2 regions of the Massilia oculi genome follow, and region 2 is predicted to be linked to the other one. Evidence: predicted binding sites of a transcription regulator. Region 2 holds the regulator's gene; the other holds the start of a gene.
What was found. Region 2 encodes sigma-54, which starts transcription at its own class of promoters, with help from an activator protein. Its sites were predicted from a motif close to TGGCANGNAANCTGCTTT; they were not measured.
Positions count from the first base shown of each region.

Region 1 (8,060 bases), 2.6 Mb from region 2:
TTCTCGTCAACCGCGGCTTCATTCCCTCGAGCGGCGACATCGCGACCCGTTATCCTGCCCGCAAGGCCGGCGCCAATCCCTGCGCCGCCATCCAGGGCGCACCCGTCGACGTCGTCGGCCTGCTGCGCATCGCCGAGCCGAAAAGCGGCTTCCTGCGCGATAACGACCCCGTCAACAACCGCTGGTACGCGCGCGAAGTGGGCGCCATCGCCGCCGCGCGCGGCCTCGATCTTGCGCAAGTCGCGCCGTTCTTCGTCGACGCCGGCAAGGGCCAGGATCCGAAGGACGCGCCGGAAACGGCGGTCGGCGGCCTGACCGTCATTTCTTTCCCAAATAATCACCTCGTCTATGCGCTCACTTGGTATGCTCTGGCCCTGATGGTGGCCGCGGCCGCGTGGTGGGTCGCCCGCTACGAGGCGAAGCGCGGCAATACCGACGATTGAGGCGCCGGTCCCGCCGGACCGCAGCACAGACCGCAGTACAGATATAACGGGTTTTGATGCAATCTCCGCTGGATTTCTTCGCCAGGGCGGCGCGCTCGTCGCCGTCGGCCGCCGCCGCCAACGTCGAGTTCGCGGCCGGCCACAAGAACATGCTGCAGCTGATCGAGCTGCGCTGGATCGCCGTCATCGGCCAGATCACGACCATCGCCTCGGCCATCACGATCTTCCGGATCGAGCTGCCGCTGGTGCACATGCTGCAGGTGCTGGCCTGCCTGATCGCCTTCAACGTCGCCAGCCACCTGCGCTGGCACGAACGGCGCCCGGTCTCCAACGGCGAGATGTTCCTGGCGATCCTGGTCGACGTCTCCAGCCTCACCGTGCTGCTCTACCTGTCCGGCGGCACCACCAATCCCTTCGCCTTCCTGTACCTGCTGCAGGTGATCGTCTCGGCCGTGCTGCTCGACGTGCTGTGGACCTGGAGCATCGTGCTGGTCACGATCGCCTGCATGGCCGGTCTCGCCATCTACGCCCAGCCGCTCGCGCTGCCATTCGACCACGCGCGCGGCATCGGCAGCCTGTACGTGCAGGGCCTGCTGGTCTGCTTCGCGCTCAACGCCGCGTTGCTGGTGATGTTTATCTCGCGCATCTCGGACAACGTCCGCGACAAGGCGACCCAGCTGGCCGCCTTGCGCCAGCGCGCGGCCGAGGAAGAGCACATCGTGCGCATGGGCCTGCTCGCCAGCGGCGCCGCCCACGAGCTGGGCACGCCGCTGTCGACGGTCTCGGTGATCCTGGGCGACTGGAAGCGCATGCCGGCCTTCCGCGACGATCCCGAGCTGCTGGGCGAACTCACCGAAATGCAGACCCAGCTCAAGCGCTGCAAGGCCATCGTCAGCGGCATCCTGCTGTCGGCCGGGGAGGCGCGCGGCGAGTCGGCCGAGCGCACCACGATCAGCCGCTTCCTCGACGAGCTCGCCATAGGCTGGGAGGCCAGCCGGCCGGTGCGCACCTTCATCTACAATAACCGGATCGCCGAAGACCTGCCGGTCGCGAGCGATTCGGCGCTGCGCCAGACGGTCGACAACCTGCTCGACAACGCGCTCGAGGCCTCGCCCGAGTGGGTCTATATGGACGCCCACATCGACGAGCGGACCCTGGTGCTGACCGTATTCGACCGCGGCCCCGGCTTCGCGCCCAGCATGCTGGCCCATTTCGGCAAGCCCTATCACTCGACCAAGGGCAAGCCTGGCGGGGGGCTGGGACTGTTCCTGGCGGTGAACGTCGTGCGCAAGCTCGGCGGCACCGTCACGGCGCGCAACCGGCGCCACGACGAGGGCGGCGGGGCCGAGGTGTCCGTACGCCTGCCGCTGGCGGCGATCGAACTCGAAGAGGAAATAGACGATGCAGAATCCTGAGCCGCTGCTGCTCATCATCGAAGACGACGAAGCCTTCGCCCGCACCCTTTCCCGCTCGTTCGAGCGGCGCGGCTACCGCGTGCTGGGCGCCACCGGCCACGACGAGGCCCAGGCGCTGCTGGCCCGGCACAACCCCGGCTACGCCGTGGTCGACCTGAAGCTGAAAGGGAATACCTCGGGCCTGGCCTGCGTCCAGCTGCTGCACGAGCACGACCCGGACATGCTGATCGTGGTGCTGACGGGCTTCGCCAGCATCGCCACCGCGGTGGAGGCGATCAAGCTGGGCGCCGTGCAATACCTGGCCAAGCCCTCGGACGCCGACGACATCGAGGCCGCCTTCGGCCACGTCGCCGGCAGCACCGACGTCGAGGTCACCAACCGCTCGACCTCGATCAAGACCCTGGAATGGGAGCGTATCCACGCCGTGCTGGCCGAGACCGATTTCAATATTTCCGAGGCCGCGCGGCGGCTGGGCATGCACCGGCGCACGCTGGCGCGCAAGCTCGAGAAGCAGCGGGTGAAATAGATGCGACTGGCACACATGCTGCAGGGAGTCCTGCTGTTGCTCGTCCTGGCTGGCTGCGGCCGCAGCGACACGGCGGACGTGGCGCAAGCCCCCGGCGAAGCGTCGCCGGCCCGGATCGAGGCGGGGCGCAAGCTGTTCGCGCGCTGCGCGGGTTGCCACGAAGTGGGGCCGAAGGCCGGGCATATCTACGGGCCGCATCTGAACGGGGTGCTCGGACGCAAGGCGGGCAGCGTGACGGGCTATGCCTATTCTCCGGCGCTGAAGGCGTCGACGCTGGTGTGGGACGAAGCGAACCTGGCGGCCTTCATCCGCGATTCGGAACAGGTCATCCCCGGCAACAAGATGCGCTTCATGAGCTTCCTGAGCGACCGCCAGGCCGGGGATATCGTGGCCTACCTGGCCACGCAGGGCGGGACCCAGGCTGGGCAAGACCAGCCGCGTCCCTGATGCGACTTATCTGACGCTTATTTGGCGCTCTTGCGGCGACGGGCGGCCAGCAGGCCCAGGCCGGCGGCCAGCAGTGCGGCGCTGGCCGGCTCGGGCACCTCGACCGGATCCGGCAGGGCGTCGAGGTCGCTGATGGTCAGCACGTAGTTGCCGAAGCCCGCGAATTCGGTGAGCGAGAAGGTGCCGAGGGTGAATGCGTGGCGCGATTCCTTGCCGGTGTACAGCTGCGGGCCGTTGGTGGTCAGCACGTAGCGGTCGGTGTAGAAATCGTACAGTTGCAGGCCGCCGCTGATCGCCGAATTGAAGAACGTGATGTCCAGGGCATCATAGCCCGGGAAGCTGCCCGCCACCTCGTTGAACGTCAGGCCGCCGTTGTTGTCGGAGCTGTCCGGATCGCGCTCGGTGTCCAGCTGCCAGCTTGCGGTGTAGTCACCGGTGAGCTTGAATTCGTACAGGGCGGCGTTGGCAACGCCGGCCGACAGCAGGGCGGTCGCCAGGGCCGCTTTCATCAGGTTTTTTACCAATTTCACGTGTTACTCCATCTCTATGTTCGATTATCGTAGACATCACAATGATGTCGCCGATGCAACACAAAGCAGGAAGTGTGCCTGAAAATTATCTTATTTATAATCAGACACTTGTATGCAAAATTTCAAGTAAATACACGCAGGAATGTAAAATTTCCCGACAGCAGCCTGCCTAGCTGCCCAGCTTGCTGAGTGCGAAGGCGGCCAGGAATCCGGCCGCCACGATCAGGCCCGCGAAGTCATGGGTTTCGTCGAACGCTTCCGGGATCATGGTGTCGACCACCATCGCCAGCACGCCGCCGGCAGCCACCGCCGTGGTCGCCGCCAGCATCTCGGGCGGAAAGCGGTGGAATACCGTGTAGCCGAGCAGGGCGGCCACGCCGGAAGACAGGGCGATCCCGGCCCACACGCCGTAGATGTGCGCCGGGGACCGGCCCGCCTGCCGCATCCCGGCCGCGCTGGACAGGCCTTCGGGCAGGTTGGACAGGAAGACCGCAGCCACCACCGCCACGCTGACGCCTTTGCCGCCCAGCAGCGACAGGCCGATCACGATCGATTCCGGAATACCGTCGAGCAGGGCGCCGAAGGCAAGCGCGGCGCCGCTGCCGTCCTGATGCGCTGACGCCGGGCGCGGCCCGGAGCGCTTGCGGTGGCGCGCCCCCTTGCGCGCCAGCCACCAGTTGGCGGCCGTGTAGAACAGGGCGCCGAGCAGGAAGCCGGTGGCGGTGGAAGCAAAGCCGCCGGTCTCGATCGCCTCGTCCATCAGTTCGAACGACAGCGCCGAGATCAGGACGCCGCTGCCGAAGGCCATGATGGCCGCCACCAGCCGCTGCGGAACCTTGAAACGCACGCCAATGTAGGCGCCCAGCAGCAGGGCGGCGCCCGCCAGCAATCCCCAGCCACCTGCCTGCAGCCATCCTGGTAAGGTATCCAATATCCCTCCTTTTGTTTCATGCATGCTAATATTTTCAGGCACATGTGGCGCGCACTGCTGGCCCATCGATGGCCGGCGACCCGGATTCCCATCCTGACGGACGGGTAGGGAGCCTATTGCCTGTCTGTACATTCGCACAAATAGGGTTGCCACGATTATATTTTTCGTGCAGTATAGCTGGGTGGCAACCGGCAGCGTCCGGTTGCCCCGATCAGCGATGAGGCGGCTCACACCGTTTCTTTTCGCCCCCCGCATCCGTCGGGGGGCATTTTTCGACACGCGGCGTAGCGTTCCCACAGTTGCCGCGTCTGGCGCTCCCCGCGCCGAATCGGACCATCGTGCCTGCGCGGCTCTCTGCCGCCGATCGGCGCGTCCCACCGGAGAACTGGATGAGCGAGCTGCTTTCACTCACGCATGCGCTGGCCTGGCCGCTGGCGCTGACGCTGGCCTGGATGACCGGCGAACTGCTGTACCGCTGGGCCAATGTGCCGCGCATCTCCATCTATGGCCTGTGCGGCTTCGTGTTCGGCAACCTGTCGAGCGGCTATCTGCCGCCGGCCCAAGCCGACAACTTCATGATGCTGGCCAATCTCGGATTCGGCCTGATGCTGTTCGAGCTCGGCTACCGCATCAACCTGCGCTGGCTGCGCACCAACCCCTGGCTGCTGCTCACCTCGGTGCTGGAAGCCGGTCTGACCTGGGCCGCCGTGTATTACGTCTCGCGCATCTGCGGCCTGGCCGTGCTGCCGGCCTGCCTGCTGGCGGCCCTGGCCATGGCCAGCTCGCCCGCCGGCCTGCTGCGCATCGTCAACGAGCAGGGCGGCGGCGGCCAGGTGACCGAGCGCGCGATGCACCTGACGGCCCTGAACTGCGTGCTGGCCGTGTTCGTGTTCAACGTGACGGTGGGCTTCGGCGTGTTCCAGACCTCGGGCGACGTGGTCCACGCCAGCTGGACCGGCCTGGTGGTGCTGGCGGCGTCGAGCGGCCTGGGCGCGGCGCTGGGCTGGCTGCTGCCGCTGTGGCAGCGCGTGGCCGGCCACGTGCGCAGCAATTCGACGCTGACGTTCGCGGTCTTCGTGTTCCTGCTGGTCGCGATCACCCATGTACTGAAACTGTCGCCGGTGCTGGCGGCGCTGACCTTCGGCCTGGTGGCGCGCCACCGCCGCGTCACCCTGAGCCCGGCCCAGCGCAACTTCGGCGCCCTGGGCGACCTGCTCACCGTGCTGCTGTTCTTCTTCGTCGCCACCACCATCGCCTGGCAGCCGACCGCCGAAGGGCTGATGCTGGGCCTGCTGCTGCTGCTGGTGCGCGCCCTGGTCAAGGTAGCGGTGTGCACCGCCACCGCGCGGGTGTCGGGCATCTCGGCGCGCAAGGGCGCCCTGACCGGGGTCGCGATCATGCCGCTGACGGTGTTCGCCATCATCCTGATCGAGCAGACCCGGCGTTCGGGCGTCGACCTGTTCGACACCCTCGCGCCACTGGCGCCATTGGCCGCGATGGCCATGATCCTCGAGGTGCTGGCGCCGATCCTGACCCAGATCGCGCTGACCGGCGCGCGCGAATCGGGTTTTGCAAAGTACAAGAATGTCGTGAAGGAGGACAAGGATGCCGCTGCCTGAGTTTTCGCGCTCGGAACCGCTGACCATGGGTGTCGAGCTGGAGTTGCAGCTCGTCGGCCTGTCGGATTTCGACCTGACCCCGGCCTCGCCGGACATGCTCGACCTGCTGGCGCGCGCGCCGTTTCCCGGCGCGGTCACGCCCGAGATCACCGAAAGCATGATCGAGATCAACAGCAGCATCCATACCGGCTACGCGCCGCTGGTGGACGAGCTGCGCCTGATCCGCGACACCCTGCTGCGCGCCGGCGACCGCCTGAACGTGGGCGTGTGCGGCGGCGGCACCCATCCGTTCCAGCAGTGGACCGAGCGCCGGATCTACGAAAAGCCGCGGTTTCGCGAGGTGTCGGCGCTGTACGGCTACCTGGCCAAGCAGTTCACCGTGTTCGGCCAGCACGTGCACATCGGCTGCGGCAGCGGCGACAATGCCCTGTTCCTGCTGCACGCGCTGAATCGCTACATTCCGCATTTCATCGCGCTGTCGGCCTCGTCGCCCTTCCTGCAGGGCAGCGACACCCAGTTCCACTCCTCGCGCCTGAATTCGGTGTTCGCCTTCCCGCTGTCGGGGCGCGCGCCGTTCCTGCTGAAATGGGAAGACTTCGAGCGCGACTATTTCAAGCGCATGGAAGACACCGGCATCGTGCGCAGCATGAAGGACTTCTACTGGGACCTGAGGCCGAAGCCCGAATACGGCACCATCGAGCTGCGCGTGTGCGACACCCCGCTCACGGTCGAGCATGCGGCGGCCCTTGCCGCCTACCTGCAAGCCCTGTGCAGCCACCTGCTGGAAGGGAACGAGCCGCCGCCGCGCGAGGACGACTACCTGGTCTACAACTACAACCGCTTCCAGGCCTGCCGTTTCGGGCTCGAAGGCAATATCGTGCTACCGCAGGAACACCAGCCGGTCACCTTGCGCGACGACATCCTCGCTACGCTGGCCCGCATCGCGCCGCACGCCGAACGGCTCGGATCGGGCGCCGCGCTGGCCCACCTGTCCCAGGTGACGAAAGCGGTCGGCGACGCCGCACAGCTGCGCATCGTGCATGAGCACGAGGGCAGCGTGGAGGCGATGGTTAATCTGGCGCTGGGGAAATTCCGCGGCGAGGTGTAGACCTTACGACTGGCTGAGAGGTATCTTGCCCGCGGCTTCGTCCGCATCCAGGCGGCCGATCAGCAGGGCCAAGTCCTGTTCCAGGCGCAGCAGGGTCGCTTCGTCCAGCGTCGCCAGCGCGCTCGGCAGCACACCGGCCGCCGGGCCGGGCACCCGGCGCAACACTTCCTGGCCCGCCGGCAAGATACGCAGTGCGACGTTGCGCCGGTCCGCGCCTTCGCGCGCCGCCACCACATAGCCACGCTCGACCAGTCCCCGCACCAGGTTGCTGGCGGTCGACTGGTGAATGTCCATCGCGCGCCCCAGGCTGGTGGCGCCGATGCCCGGCTGCTTCTCGATCACCGACAGCGCCCAGACCTGGGCTCCGCCCAGGCCCGAGTCGCGCTCGAGCTGGCGAAAATGTGTCTTGACGGCATTGAAGACGATACGGAACTGGCGCAGCACGCGCTGGGGCGGCGCATCGAGGGACGCGGGCAGGGCTTCTGGTTGAGGTTCGGGCGGCATGGGCGAGATGATAATCCAACAGCCCGCAAAGCGGGGCCGGGCAGCGCGCTTTTTCTTGGCATGCGAAATTCCCCCGAACGCCCCGTTCTGCGCTAGCATCGATTCATGCGAAGCGCATCCGCCAGCCCTGGTGTCCCGGAGCGCGGCCTGTCACGGGCCGCGATGGGCACCTGTCTGCTCGGCCTGGTGCTCACCTCGCTGCTGGGCGGCGCGGTGCGCACGATGGAATTTGACCGCGCCAACGCGGAATTCGACCAGCGCGCCGTGGTGCGGGTCGCGGCCGTCACCCGCGCCTTCGCCGAAGCCACCGACGCCGCGCGCGCCGTCAACCTGTTCTTCAGCGCCTCGCGCGAGATCACGCGCGAGGAGTTCGACGCCTTCGCCCAGCCGCTGGTGGCGCGCCACGGCTACCTGCAGGCGCTGGTGTTCCAGCGCTTCGTGAGCGACGTGGAGCGCGACGCCTTCGAGGCCCAGCGGCGCGCGTTCTGGCCGGGCTTCGAGATCCGCGAACGCGTCAGGACCGGCGCGCCGGCCCTG
Region 1 covers NZ_CP029343.1:5,758,205-5,766,264, forward strand. The annotation lists gene DIR46_RS25740 (SURF1 family protein) at 1-443, shown strand, start outside; gene DIR46_RS25745 (ATP-binding protein) at 500-1,858, shown strand; gene DIR46_RS25750 (response regulator transcription factor) at 1,845-2,384, shown strand; gene DIR46_RS25755 (c-type cytochrome) at 2,385-2,831, shown strand; gene DIR46_RS25760 (PEP-CTERM sorting domain-containing protein) at 2,849-3,361, opposite strand; gene DIR46_RS25765 (ZIP family metal transporter) at 3,531-4,292, opposite strand; gene DIR46_RS25770 (cation:proton antiporter) at 4,682-5,911, shown strand; gene DIR46_RS25775 (YbdK family carboxylate-amine ligase) at 5,898-7,019, shown strand; gene DIR46_RS25780 (MarR family winged helix-turn-helix transcriptional regulator) at 7,023-7,523, opposite strand; gene DIR46_RS25785 (bifunctional diguanylate cyclase/phosphodiesterase) at 7,629-8,060, shown strand, end outside.
Region 1: the regulator sigma-54 is predicted to act here: its motif matches at 3,424-3,441, upstream of DIR46_RS25760 (PEP-CTERM sorting domain-containing protein).

Region 2 (8,060 bases):
CGCCGTCGCGGTGCCGACCGGCCACCCCGAGGTGCAGCATCGCGCGCACTACGTCACCAGGAATGGCGGCGGCCGCGGCGCGGTGCGCGAGGTGTGCGACCTCGTGATGCGCGCCCAAGGCACCTACGACCAGGCGCTCGCGCCGTACTTCGCCTGAGGTTATAAAAAATGGCTACCGTCGTCGTCAACAAGCGCACCGCGCACCGCTGGAATCTCCTGGCGATGATCGTGATCGGCACCTTCTTCGCCTTCGGCAGCTTCTGGCTGCTGCAGCTGATGCAGGCGTCCGACATCGACGCCCAGCTCGGCGGGCCGCCGGACGAACCTGACTACATCGTCGAGAATTTTTCGTTCGTGCGCATGACCGAGAATGGCCAGCCGAGCTATCTGGTGTCGGGCAAGCGCCTTGCGCACATTCCGAATGGCGACGTGTCGCACGTCGACGAGCCGGTGCTGCGCGGCGTCGAGCCGGGCCGCCCGCCGATGACGGTGGTCGCGAAGAACGCGCAGATTCATCACCAGGAGCACCGGGTCGAACTGATGGGCGACGTCGACCTGCAGCGTCCCAAGACCGCGCAGAGCGAGGCGCTGCGCGTGCGCAGCCAGGCGCTCACCGTGCTGCCCGATGAAGAAATCGTGAAGACCGATCTGCCGATCGACATGCAACTTGGCGCGTCCACGCTCAAGGGCACCGGCATGGTCGCCAACAATGCGACCCAGCAGATGCACCTGTCCAGCCGCGGCCAGATCGTCTATCCGCCACGCCAGCGCTGATCCTTGAACGACGTGCGCCGCGTGCCAACCCGAGACCCGTTTCCAACCATGAAAAAACTCCTTGCTGCCGCTTTCCTTTCCCTGCTGTCGCTGACCGCGGCCGCCGAGCGCGCCGACTCGCTCAAGCCGGCCACCATCGAATACGACTCCGCCGACGTCGACGGCATCACGGGCACCCGCGTCTTCACCGGCAACGTGGTCCTGACCCGCGGCACGCTGCTGCTCAAGGCCGACCGCGCCGTGGTCAACGAGTCGCCGGAAGGGTATATGAGCGTGACGCTCACCGCGTCCAACGGCAAGCTGACCACCTTCCGCCAGAAGCGTGACGGCGGCCCCGACCTGTGGGTCGAAGGCCAGGCCGAGCGCATCGAGTACGACGAGCGTTCCGAGCTGGTGCGCCTGTACTCGAACGCCCTGATCAAGGAGCTCGAGAATTCGCGCATGACCAACCAGATCACCGGACCTTTCATCTCCTACGACAACCGCAAGGAAGTGGCCACCGTGCGCAACGACGTCAGCGGCCAGACCAAGGCCGGCGGCGGACGCGGCACCCTGATCCTGTCGCCCAAGCGCGCCCCGGCCGGAGGCGCGCAATGACGGCGATCCCGATGGAGCTGGGCGATTGCAGCACCCTGGTCGTCAAGGGCCTGCAGAAAAGCTATGGCAAGCGCCTGGTGGTGCGCGATGTGTCGCTGCAGGTCGAATGCGGTGAAGTGGTCGGCTTGCTGGGTCCGAACGGCGCCGGCAAGACCACGTCGTTCTACATGATCGTCGGCCTGGTGCCGTCGGATGCCGGCTCGATCGACATCAACGGCACCGACATCACCAGCCTGCCGATCCACCGCCGCGCGGTATTGGGCCTGTCCTACCTGCCGCAGGAGGCGTCGGTGTTCCGCAAGCTGACGGTGGAAGAGAACATCCGCGCCGTGCTCGAGCTGCAGAAGGACAACGGCAAGCCGCTGTCGAAAGACCAGATCAACGAGCGCCTCGACACCCTGCTGGCCGACCTGCAGATCGAGAAGCTGCGCGAGAATCCGGCGCTGTCGCTGTCGGGCGGCGAGCGCCGCCGCGTGGAAATCGCGCGCGCGCTGGCGACCAATCCGCGCTTCGTGCTGCTCGACGAACCGTTCGCCGGCGTCGACCCGATCGCCGTGATCGAGATCCAGCGCATCGTGCGCTTCCTGAAGGAGCGCCGGATCGGCGTTTTGATCACCGACCACAACGTGCGCGAGACGCTCGGCATCTGCGACCGCGCCTACATCATCAACCAGGGCGCGGTGCTTGCCTCCGGCCGCCCTGACGACATCATCGCGGACGAGTCGGTCCGCCGCGTGTACCTGGGTGAACACTTCCGCATGTGAGCGACGCCTAGATGAAACAGTCCCTGCAACTTCGCACTTCGCAGCACCTCGCGCTTACGCCGCAACTGCAGCAGTCGATCCGGTTGCTGCAACTGTCGACGCTCGAGCTGCACCAGGAGATCGAGCAGATACTGGGCGATAACCCCTTGCTCGAGCGGCTCGACGATCCGCTCGACCGTTCGGTACGCTTGCTGGCCGATGGCGCGATCAACAATGCGCCCGCCAACGGCGAGGCGCCACCGGCCCCCGGCCAGCAGGCCGAAGGCCAGGACGCGCCGGCGCAGGAGGGCGAGGGTTTCGAGAACGGCGCGGACCACGATCGCTTTGATGCCGACTGGAGCGAAGGCGGCGCGCCATCGTCGGGCGGCGGCGAGGACGAGGACGGCCGCCCGCAACTGGAAGCCTGCGCTATAACCCTGCGCGAACATCTGATGGAGCAGGTGCGCGAAGCCACCTTGTCGGCGCGCGACCGTGCGCTGGCCGAGCTGGTGATCGATGCGCTGGACGACAACGGCTACCTCGAGGAGCCGCTCGACGAGATCCACGCCAGGCTGCCCGAAGAGCTCGGGATCGAGATCGACGAATTGCGCTGCGCGCTGGCGCTGGTGCAGAGCATGGACCCGGTGGGCGTCGGCGCGCGCAGCGCGGCCGAGTGCCTGGCGCTGCAGATCCGGCGCATGCCCGGTGTGCCGCTGGTGACGCGGCGCATGGCGCTGACCATCGTCGAGGGTTACCTGAGCTGGTTCGCCCAGCGCGAATACAGCAAGCTGAAGAAGGCGCTCGACTGCGACGACGAAGACTTGCGCGAGGTGCAGGCCGTGGTGCGCCAATGCAATCCGCACCCGGGCGCGGCGTTTGCCTCGAACGTGTCGGACTACGTGGTGCCGGACGTGATCGTGCGCCGTTCCAAGAGCGGCTGGGCGGTCACCCTGAACCCGGACGTGATGCCGCGCCTGCGCGTGAACAGCCTGTACGCCAGCCTGCTCAAGCAGGGCAAGAGCGAGGCGCAGATGGGCGCGCAGATGCAGGAAGCGAAGTGGCTCATCAAGAATATGCGCCAGCGATTCGACACCATCCTGCGTGTGGCGGAGGCGATCGTCGAGCGCCAGCGCAATTTTTTCTCGCATGGCGCGGTTGCCATGCGGCCCCTTGTTTTACGTGAGATAGCTGATACACTAGGCCTACACGAGAGCACAATTTCTCGTGTCACAACGCAGAAATACATGCTGACCCCGCACGGCATGTTTGAGTTGAAGTATTTCTTCGGCAGCCACGTTGCCACCGAGGCGGGAGGCGAAGCATCCTCGACGGCAATCCGTGCGCTCATCGCACAATTGACAGGAGCAGAAGACCCTAGGAACCCATTGTCCGACAGCAAGATCGCGGAGATGCTCGGGGAACAAGGCATGGTCATCGCGCGCCGGACGGTTGCAAAATACCGTGAAGCCCTCAAGATACCCCCTGTAAGCCTCCGCAAGTCCTTGTAACTGCGCCGTCCACACCCGTCGTGCCTTGTCGCGTTGGTGTGGTCCACACGGTGCAACCTTTTCAAAGGAGTGTGTATGAACCTCACAATCAGTGGCCATCATCTCGAAGTAACCCCCGCCATCCGTGAATACGTTCAGAATAAGCTCGAGCGCATCATTCGCCATTTCGACCAGGTGATCGACACCCACGTCTTCCTGGCCGTCGACAACCTCACTGAAAAAGAAAAAAGGCAGAAAGCAGAGATCAACGTCCAGGTGTCGGGCAAGACCCTGCACGTGGCAAGCGTCGCGCAAGACCTGTACGCCGCGATCGACACGCTGATGGATAAACTGGACCGACAGATCCTCAAACACAAGCAGCAATTGAAAGACCATAGCCGTACCTCGATCAAACGCATGCCGGAAATCGGCGGCGAAGACGCTGCTGTCGCCTGATCAGGCGCAGGGCTCACACTAGCTAAGGGCGTCTGAGGGGACGCCCTTTTTGCATCCAGCGTTTCAGTTCTACCCGAGGCGCGTGTTCGGTAAAATGCAGGTCTCTTCATGATGGATCAACCCATGACCGACCACGTCCTGACCCGCATCGCCAACCGCACCGGCATCATCACACTGGACCGCCCGAAGGCGCTCAATTCGCTGTCGCTCGAGATGGTGCGCGCATTGACCGACATCCTCCTTGGCTGGCGCGACAATGGGCGGGTCGATGCAGTCGTGCTCACCAGCAGCAGCGAGAAGGCCTTGTGCGCGGGCGGCGACATTCGCTTCTTCCATGAAGTCGGACAGAAGGGGCCGACCGGCGGCAGCGCGCTGCTCGAGGATTTCTTTACCGAAGAATACGCGCTGAACCACCTGATCCACTTCTATCCCAAGCCCTATATCGCCATCATGGACGGCGTCGTGATGGGCGGCGGCATGGGCATCGCCCAGGGCGGGCCGGATTGCGGCCTGCGCATCGTGACCGAACGAACGAAGATGGCCATGCCCGAAGTGAACATCGGCCTGTTCCCGGACGTCGGCGGCAGCCACTTCCTGTCGCATGCGCCGGGCCGGCTCGGCAACTACCTGGGCCTGACCGGCCTGACGATCAAGGCCGCCGACGCGCTCTACGTGGGCCTGGCCGACGTGTTCGTGCCCAGCGCCGAGCTGCCGGCCCTGAACGCGTTGATCGAGACGACCGGCGGCGCCGCACTTCCCGCCGCCATCCGCGCCTTCGCCGCGCCGTTCGCGCAAGCGGCAGGCGAGAGCGAGCTGCAGGCCCGGCGCACGCTGGTCGATACCCACTTCGGCGCCGGCTCGGTCGCCGCCATCATGGCCTCGCTCGAACGCGACGAGACGCCGTTTGCGCAGCAAGCCCTGAAGGCGATGCGCCAGCGCTCGCCGCTGTTGATGTGCGTGACCCACGAGCTGCTGGCGCGCGGCGCTGCGCTGTCCGTGGCCGATTGCCTGCGCATGGAGCGCTCGCTGGTGCGCCGCAATTTCGAGCATGGCGAAGTGCTCGAAGGCATACGCGCGCTCGTTATCGACAAGGACAATGCGCCGCAATGGAATCCGCCGGCGCTCGAACAGGTCACGCCCGACATGGTGGCGCGCTTCTTCGAACCGGTGTGGCCTGGTCACGCGCATCCGCTCAGGCATCTCGCATAAGCGGGAGCATGCATATCGATTTTTGCGTGACAGCGCATCGACGAGGTGTGAACATCGGGTCTTCATGACTCGAAAGGAAGACCGATGCGCCTGCGTGCCCTGCTGATCTCGATGACGCTATGCGGCGGCGCCGTCGCGCAAGATTACCAGCCGGCCTTCGATCCGAGCCGGCTCAAGGGCCCGGCCGCAGGGCCGGCCAGCGAGATCATGGTGCTCGGTTCGCCCCACCTGTCGCAACTGCCCAAGACCTTCCAGCCATCGAGCCTGTCCCTGCTGAACGACCGGCTCGCGGGCTGGAAGCCGCAGGCGATCGCGGTCGAGGAGCGTTCCGGGCCGCAGTGCGACTTCATGCACCGCTACGTGGAGCGTTACCGGGAGGCGATCGACAGCTATTGCTGGGACACCGCGCCGGCCAGGGCCGCCACCGGGCTCGATGTCCCGCAAGCCACTGCCGAAGCCGAAAAGCTGCTCGCCGCCTGGCCCGCGGCGCCATCAAGCGCCCAGCGGCGGCGCCTGGCGGCCGTATTCCTGGCCGGTGGCGAATCCACCTCGGCCATGGTCCAGTGGCTGCGTTTGCCCGCCGCCGAGCGCCACGCAGGCGATGGCCTGGATGAGGTCCTGGTCGCCCGGCTGCACCGGCTCGAGGTCCGTCCCGGTGAAAGCGTGATGATCGCGGCGCAGCTGGCGGCCCGCCTGGGGCATGACCGCGTGCATGCGATGGACGACCAGACGGCGGGCCGGCCCTACACCGACCGCAAGGCCGCCGGCGAGGCGATCATGAAGGCCTGGGACAATCCGGCCAACAAGCAGCGCGAGGAACAGGACAAGGTCCTGAAGCAGGAACTGGGCAGCGCCGAAGGCGTGCTGGCGCTGTACCGCGCCTATAACTCGCCGGCCCATGTCGCGGCGACCTTCGAGATCGATTTCGGCGCCGCCATGAACGAGCCGTCGCCGCAGCGCTTCGGCCGCAACTACGTGGGCTACTGGGAAACGCGCAACCTGCGCATGGCGGCGAACATCCGCGACGTGGTGGGCGTGACGCCGGGCACGCGCCTGCTGGTCATCGTCGGGGCGTCTCACAAGGGCTACCTGGAAGCCTACCTGCACCAGATGCACGATGTGCGCTTGGTGGATACGGCGCAGGTGCTGCGTTGATTCGCGCCGCCTGACTGCGCACGACGTCGGGTCGGCGGCACCGCCGCCAACCCTACCGCAGCATTATGCCGCCGGATTCTTCGGCTGCTCCCGGTGCCGCACGATCACGCGCTCGGTATCGGCGAAGTGCGCGCCGAGATGCTCGGCCATGTACACCGAGCGGTGCTGGCCGCCGGTGCAGCCCACCGCCACCGTCAGGTAGCTGCGGTTGTCGGTCTTGAACGACGGCAGCCACTTGGCCACGAAGTTGCGGATGTCGGCCAGCATCTCGATCGCGCTCGGCTGGGCGTCGAGGAAGTCGATCACCGGCTGGTCCTTGCCGGTGAGGGGGCGCAGGGCCAGGTCGTAATACGGGTTCGGGATCGCGCGCACGTCGAACACGAAGTCGGCGTCGAGCGGCACGCCGACCTTGAAGGCGAACGATTCGAAGAACAGGGTCAGCGGCGCATGGGCGACCTCGGCCAGCTCCTTGATCCAGGCGCGCAGTTTATTGGCCGAGAGTTCCGAGGTGTCGATCACGTGGCCCAGGTTCTCGATCGACGACAGGCGCTCGCGCTCTTCGGCGATGCATTCGATCAGGGTGCGGCGCGAGGCCGGGTTCTCGCCCGGGCGCAGCTCGTGCGACAGCGGATGGCTGCGCCGCGTTTCCGAAAAACGCGCGACCAGCGAATGGGTGCTCGAGGTCAGGAACATGACCTTGACCGCATGGCCGTCCCCGCGCATGCGACGCACGCTCACCGGCAGTTCGACCAGCGATTCGGCGCTGCGCGCGTCGACCGCGACCGCCATCTTCGCGGCGCCGGTCTCGTTGACCGTATTGACGAGGGCCGGCAGCAGGGCCGGCGGCAGGTTGTCGACGCAGTAGTAACCCGCGTCTTCCAGGACATTCAGGGCCACGGATTTGCCCGAGCCCGAGATGCCGGTGATGAGGACGATGTGCATGCGGCGATGATACCGCAACCTTCAGCCGATGGCACGCCGCCGGGCCGTCGATAGCGGTTCCTCAGTTGTTCAATCTGCGCTCATCGCCTGGCGCTGGCGCTCCATGAATTCCTGCAGCGTGTCGATGCCGCGCAGTTGCAGGATCGTGTTGCGCACCGCGGCCTCGAGCAGCACCGCGATGTTGCGGCCGGCCGCCACCGGAATGACGACCTTGCGGATCGGCAGGCCCAGCACGTCCTCGGTCGGGAAGTGGAAGGGCAGGCGCTCGACCTCCTCGTCCAGCGCGCCGCGCTTGACCAGGTGCACGATCAGCTTGAGGCGCATCTTGCGCCGCACAGCCGTCTCGCCGAAGATCGCCTTGATGTCCAGCAGACCCAGGCCGCGCACTTCGAGCAGGTTCTGCAGCAGCGGCGGGCAGCGGCCCTCGATCATGTTCGGCGCGATGCGCGAGAATTCCACGGCGTCGTCGGCCACCAGGCCGTGCGAGCGCGAGATCAGTTCCAGGCCCAGTTCGCTCTTGCCCAGGCCCGAGTCGCCCGTGATCAGCACGCCCACGCCCAGCACGTCCATGAATACGCCGTGCATGATCACGCGCTGCGCCAGCTTCTTGGACAGGTAGACGCGCAGGAAGTCGATCACCTGCGCCGCCGGCAGCGGCGTCGAGAACAGCGGGATGTTCTGCTCGTCGCAGATGGCC
Region 2 covers NZ_CP029343.1:2,487,044-2,495,103, reverse strand. The annotation lists gene DIR46_RS11535 (KdsC family phosphatase) at 1-157, shown strand, start outside; gene lptC (LPS export ABC transporter periplasmic protein LptC) at 169-774, shown strand; gene lptA (lipopolysaccharide transport periplasmic protein LptA) at 823-1,371, shown strand; gene lptB (LPS export ABC transporter ATP-binding protein) at 1,383-2,135, shown strand; gene DIR46_RS11515 (RNA polymerase factor sigma-54) at 2,147-3,622, shown strand; gene hpf (ribosome hibernation-promoting factor, HPF/YfiA family) at 3,698-4,057, shown strand; gene DIR46_RS11505 (enoyl-CoA hydratase/isomerase family protein) at 4,181-5,266, shown strand; gene DIR46_RS11500 (DUF5694 domain-containing protein) at 5,351-6,421, shown strand; gene rapZ (RNase adapter RapZ) at 6,485-7,363, opposite strand; gene hprK (HPr(Ser) kinase/phosphatase) at 7,433-8,060, opposite strand, start outside.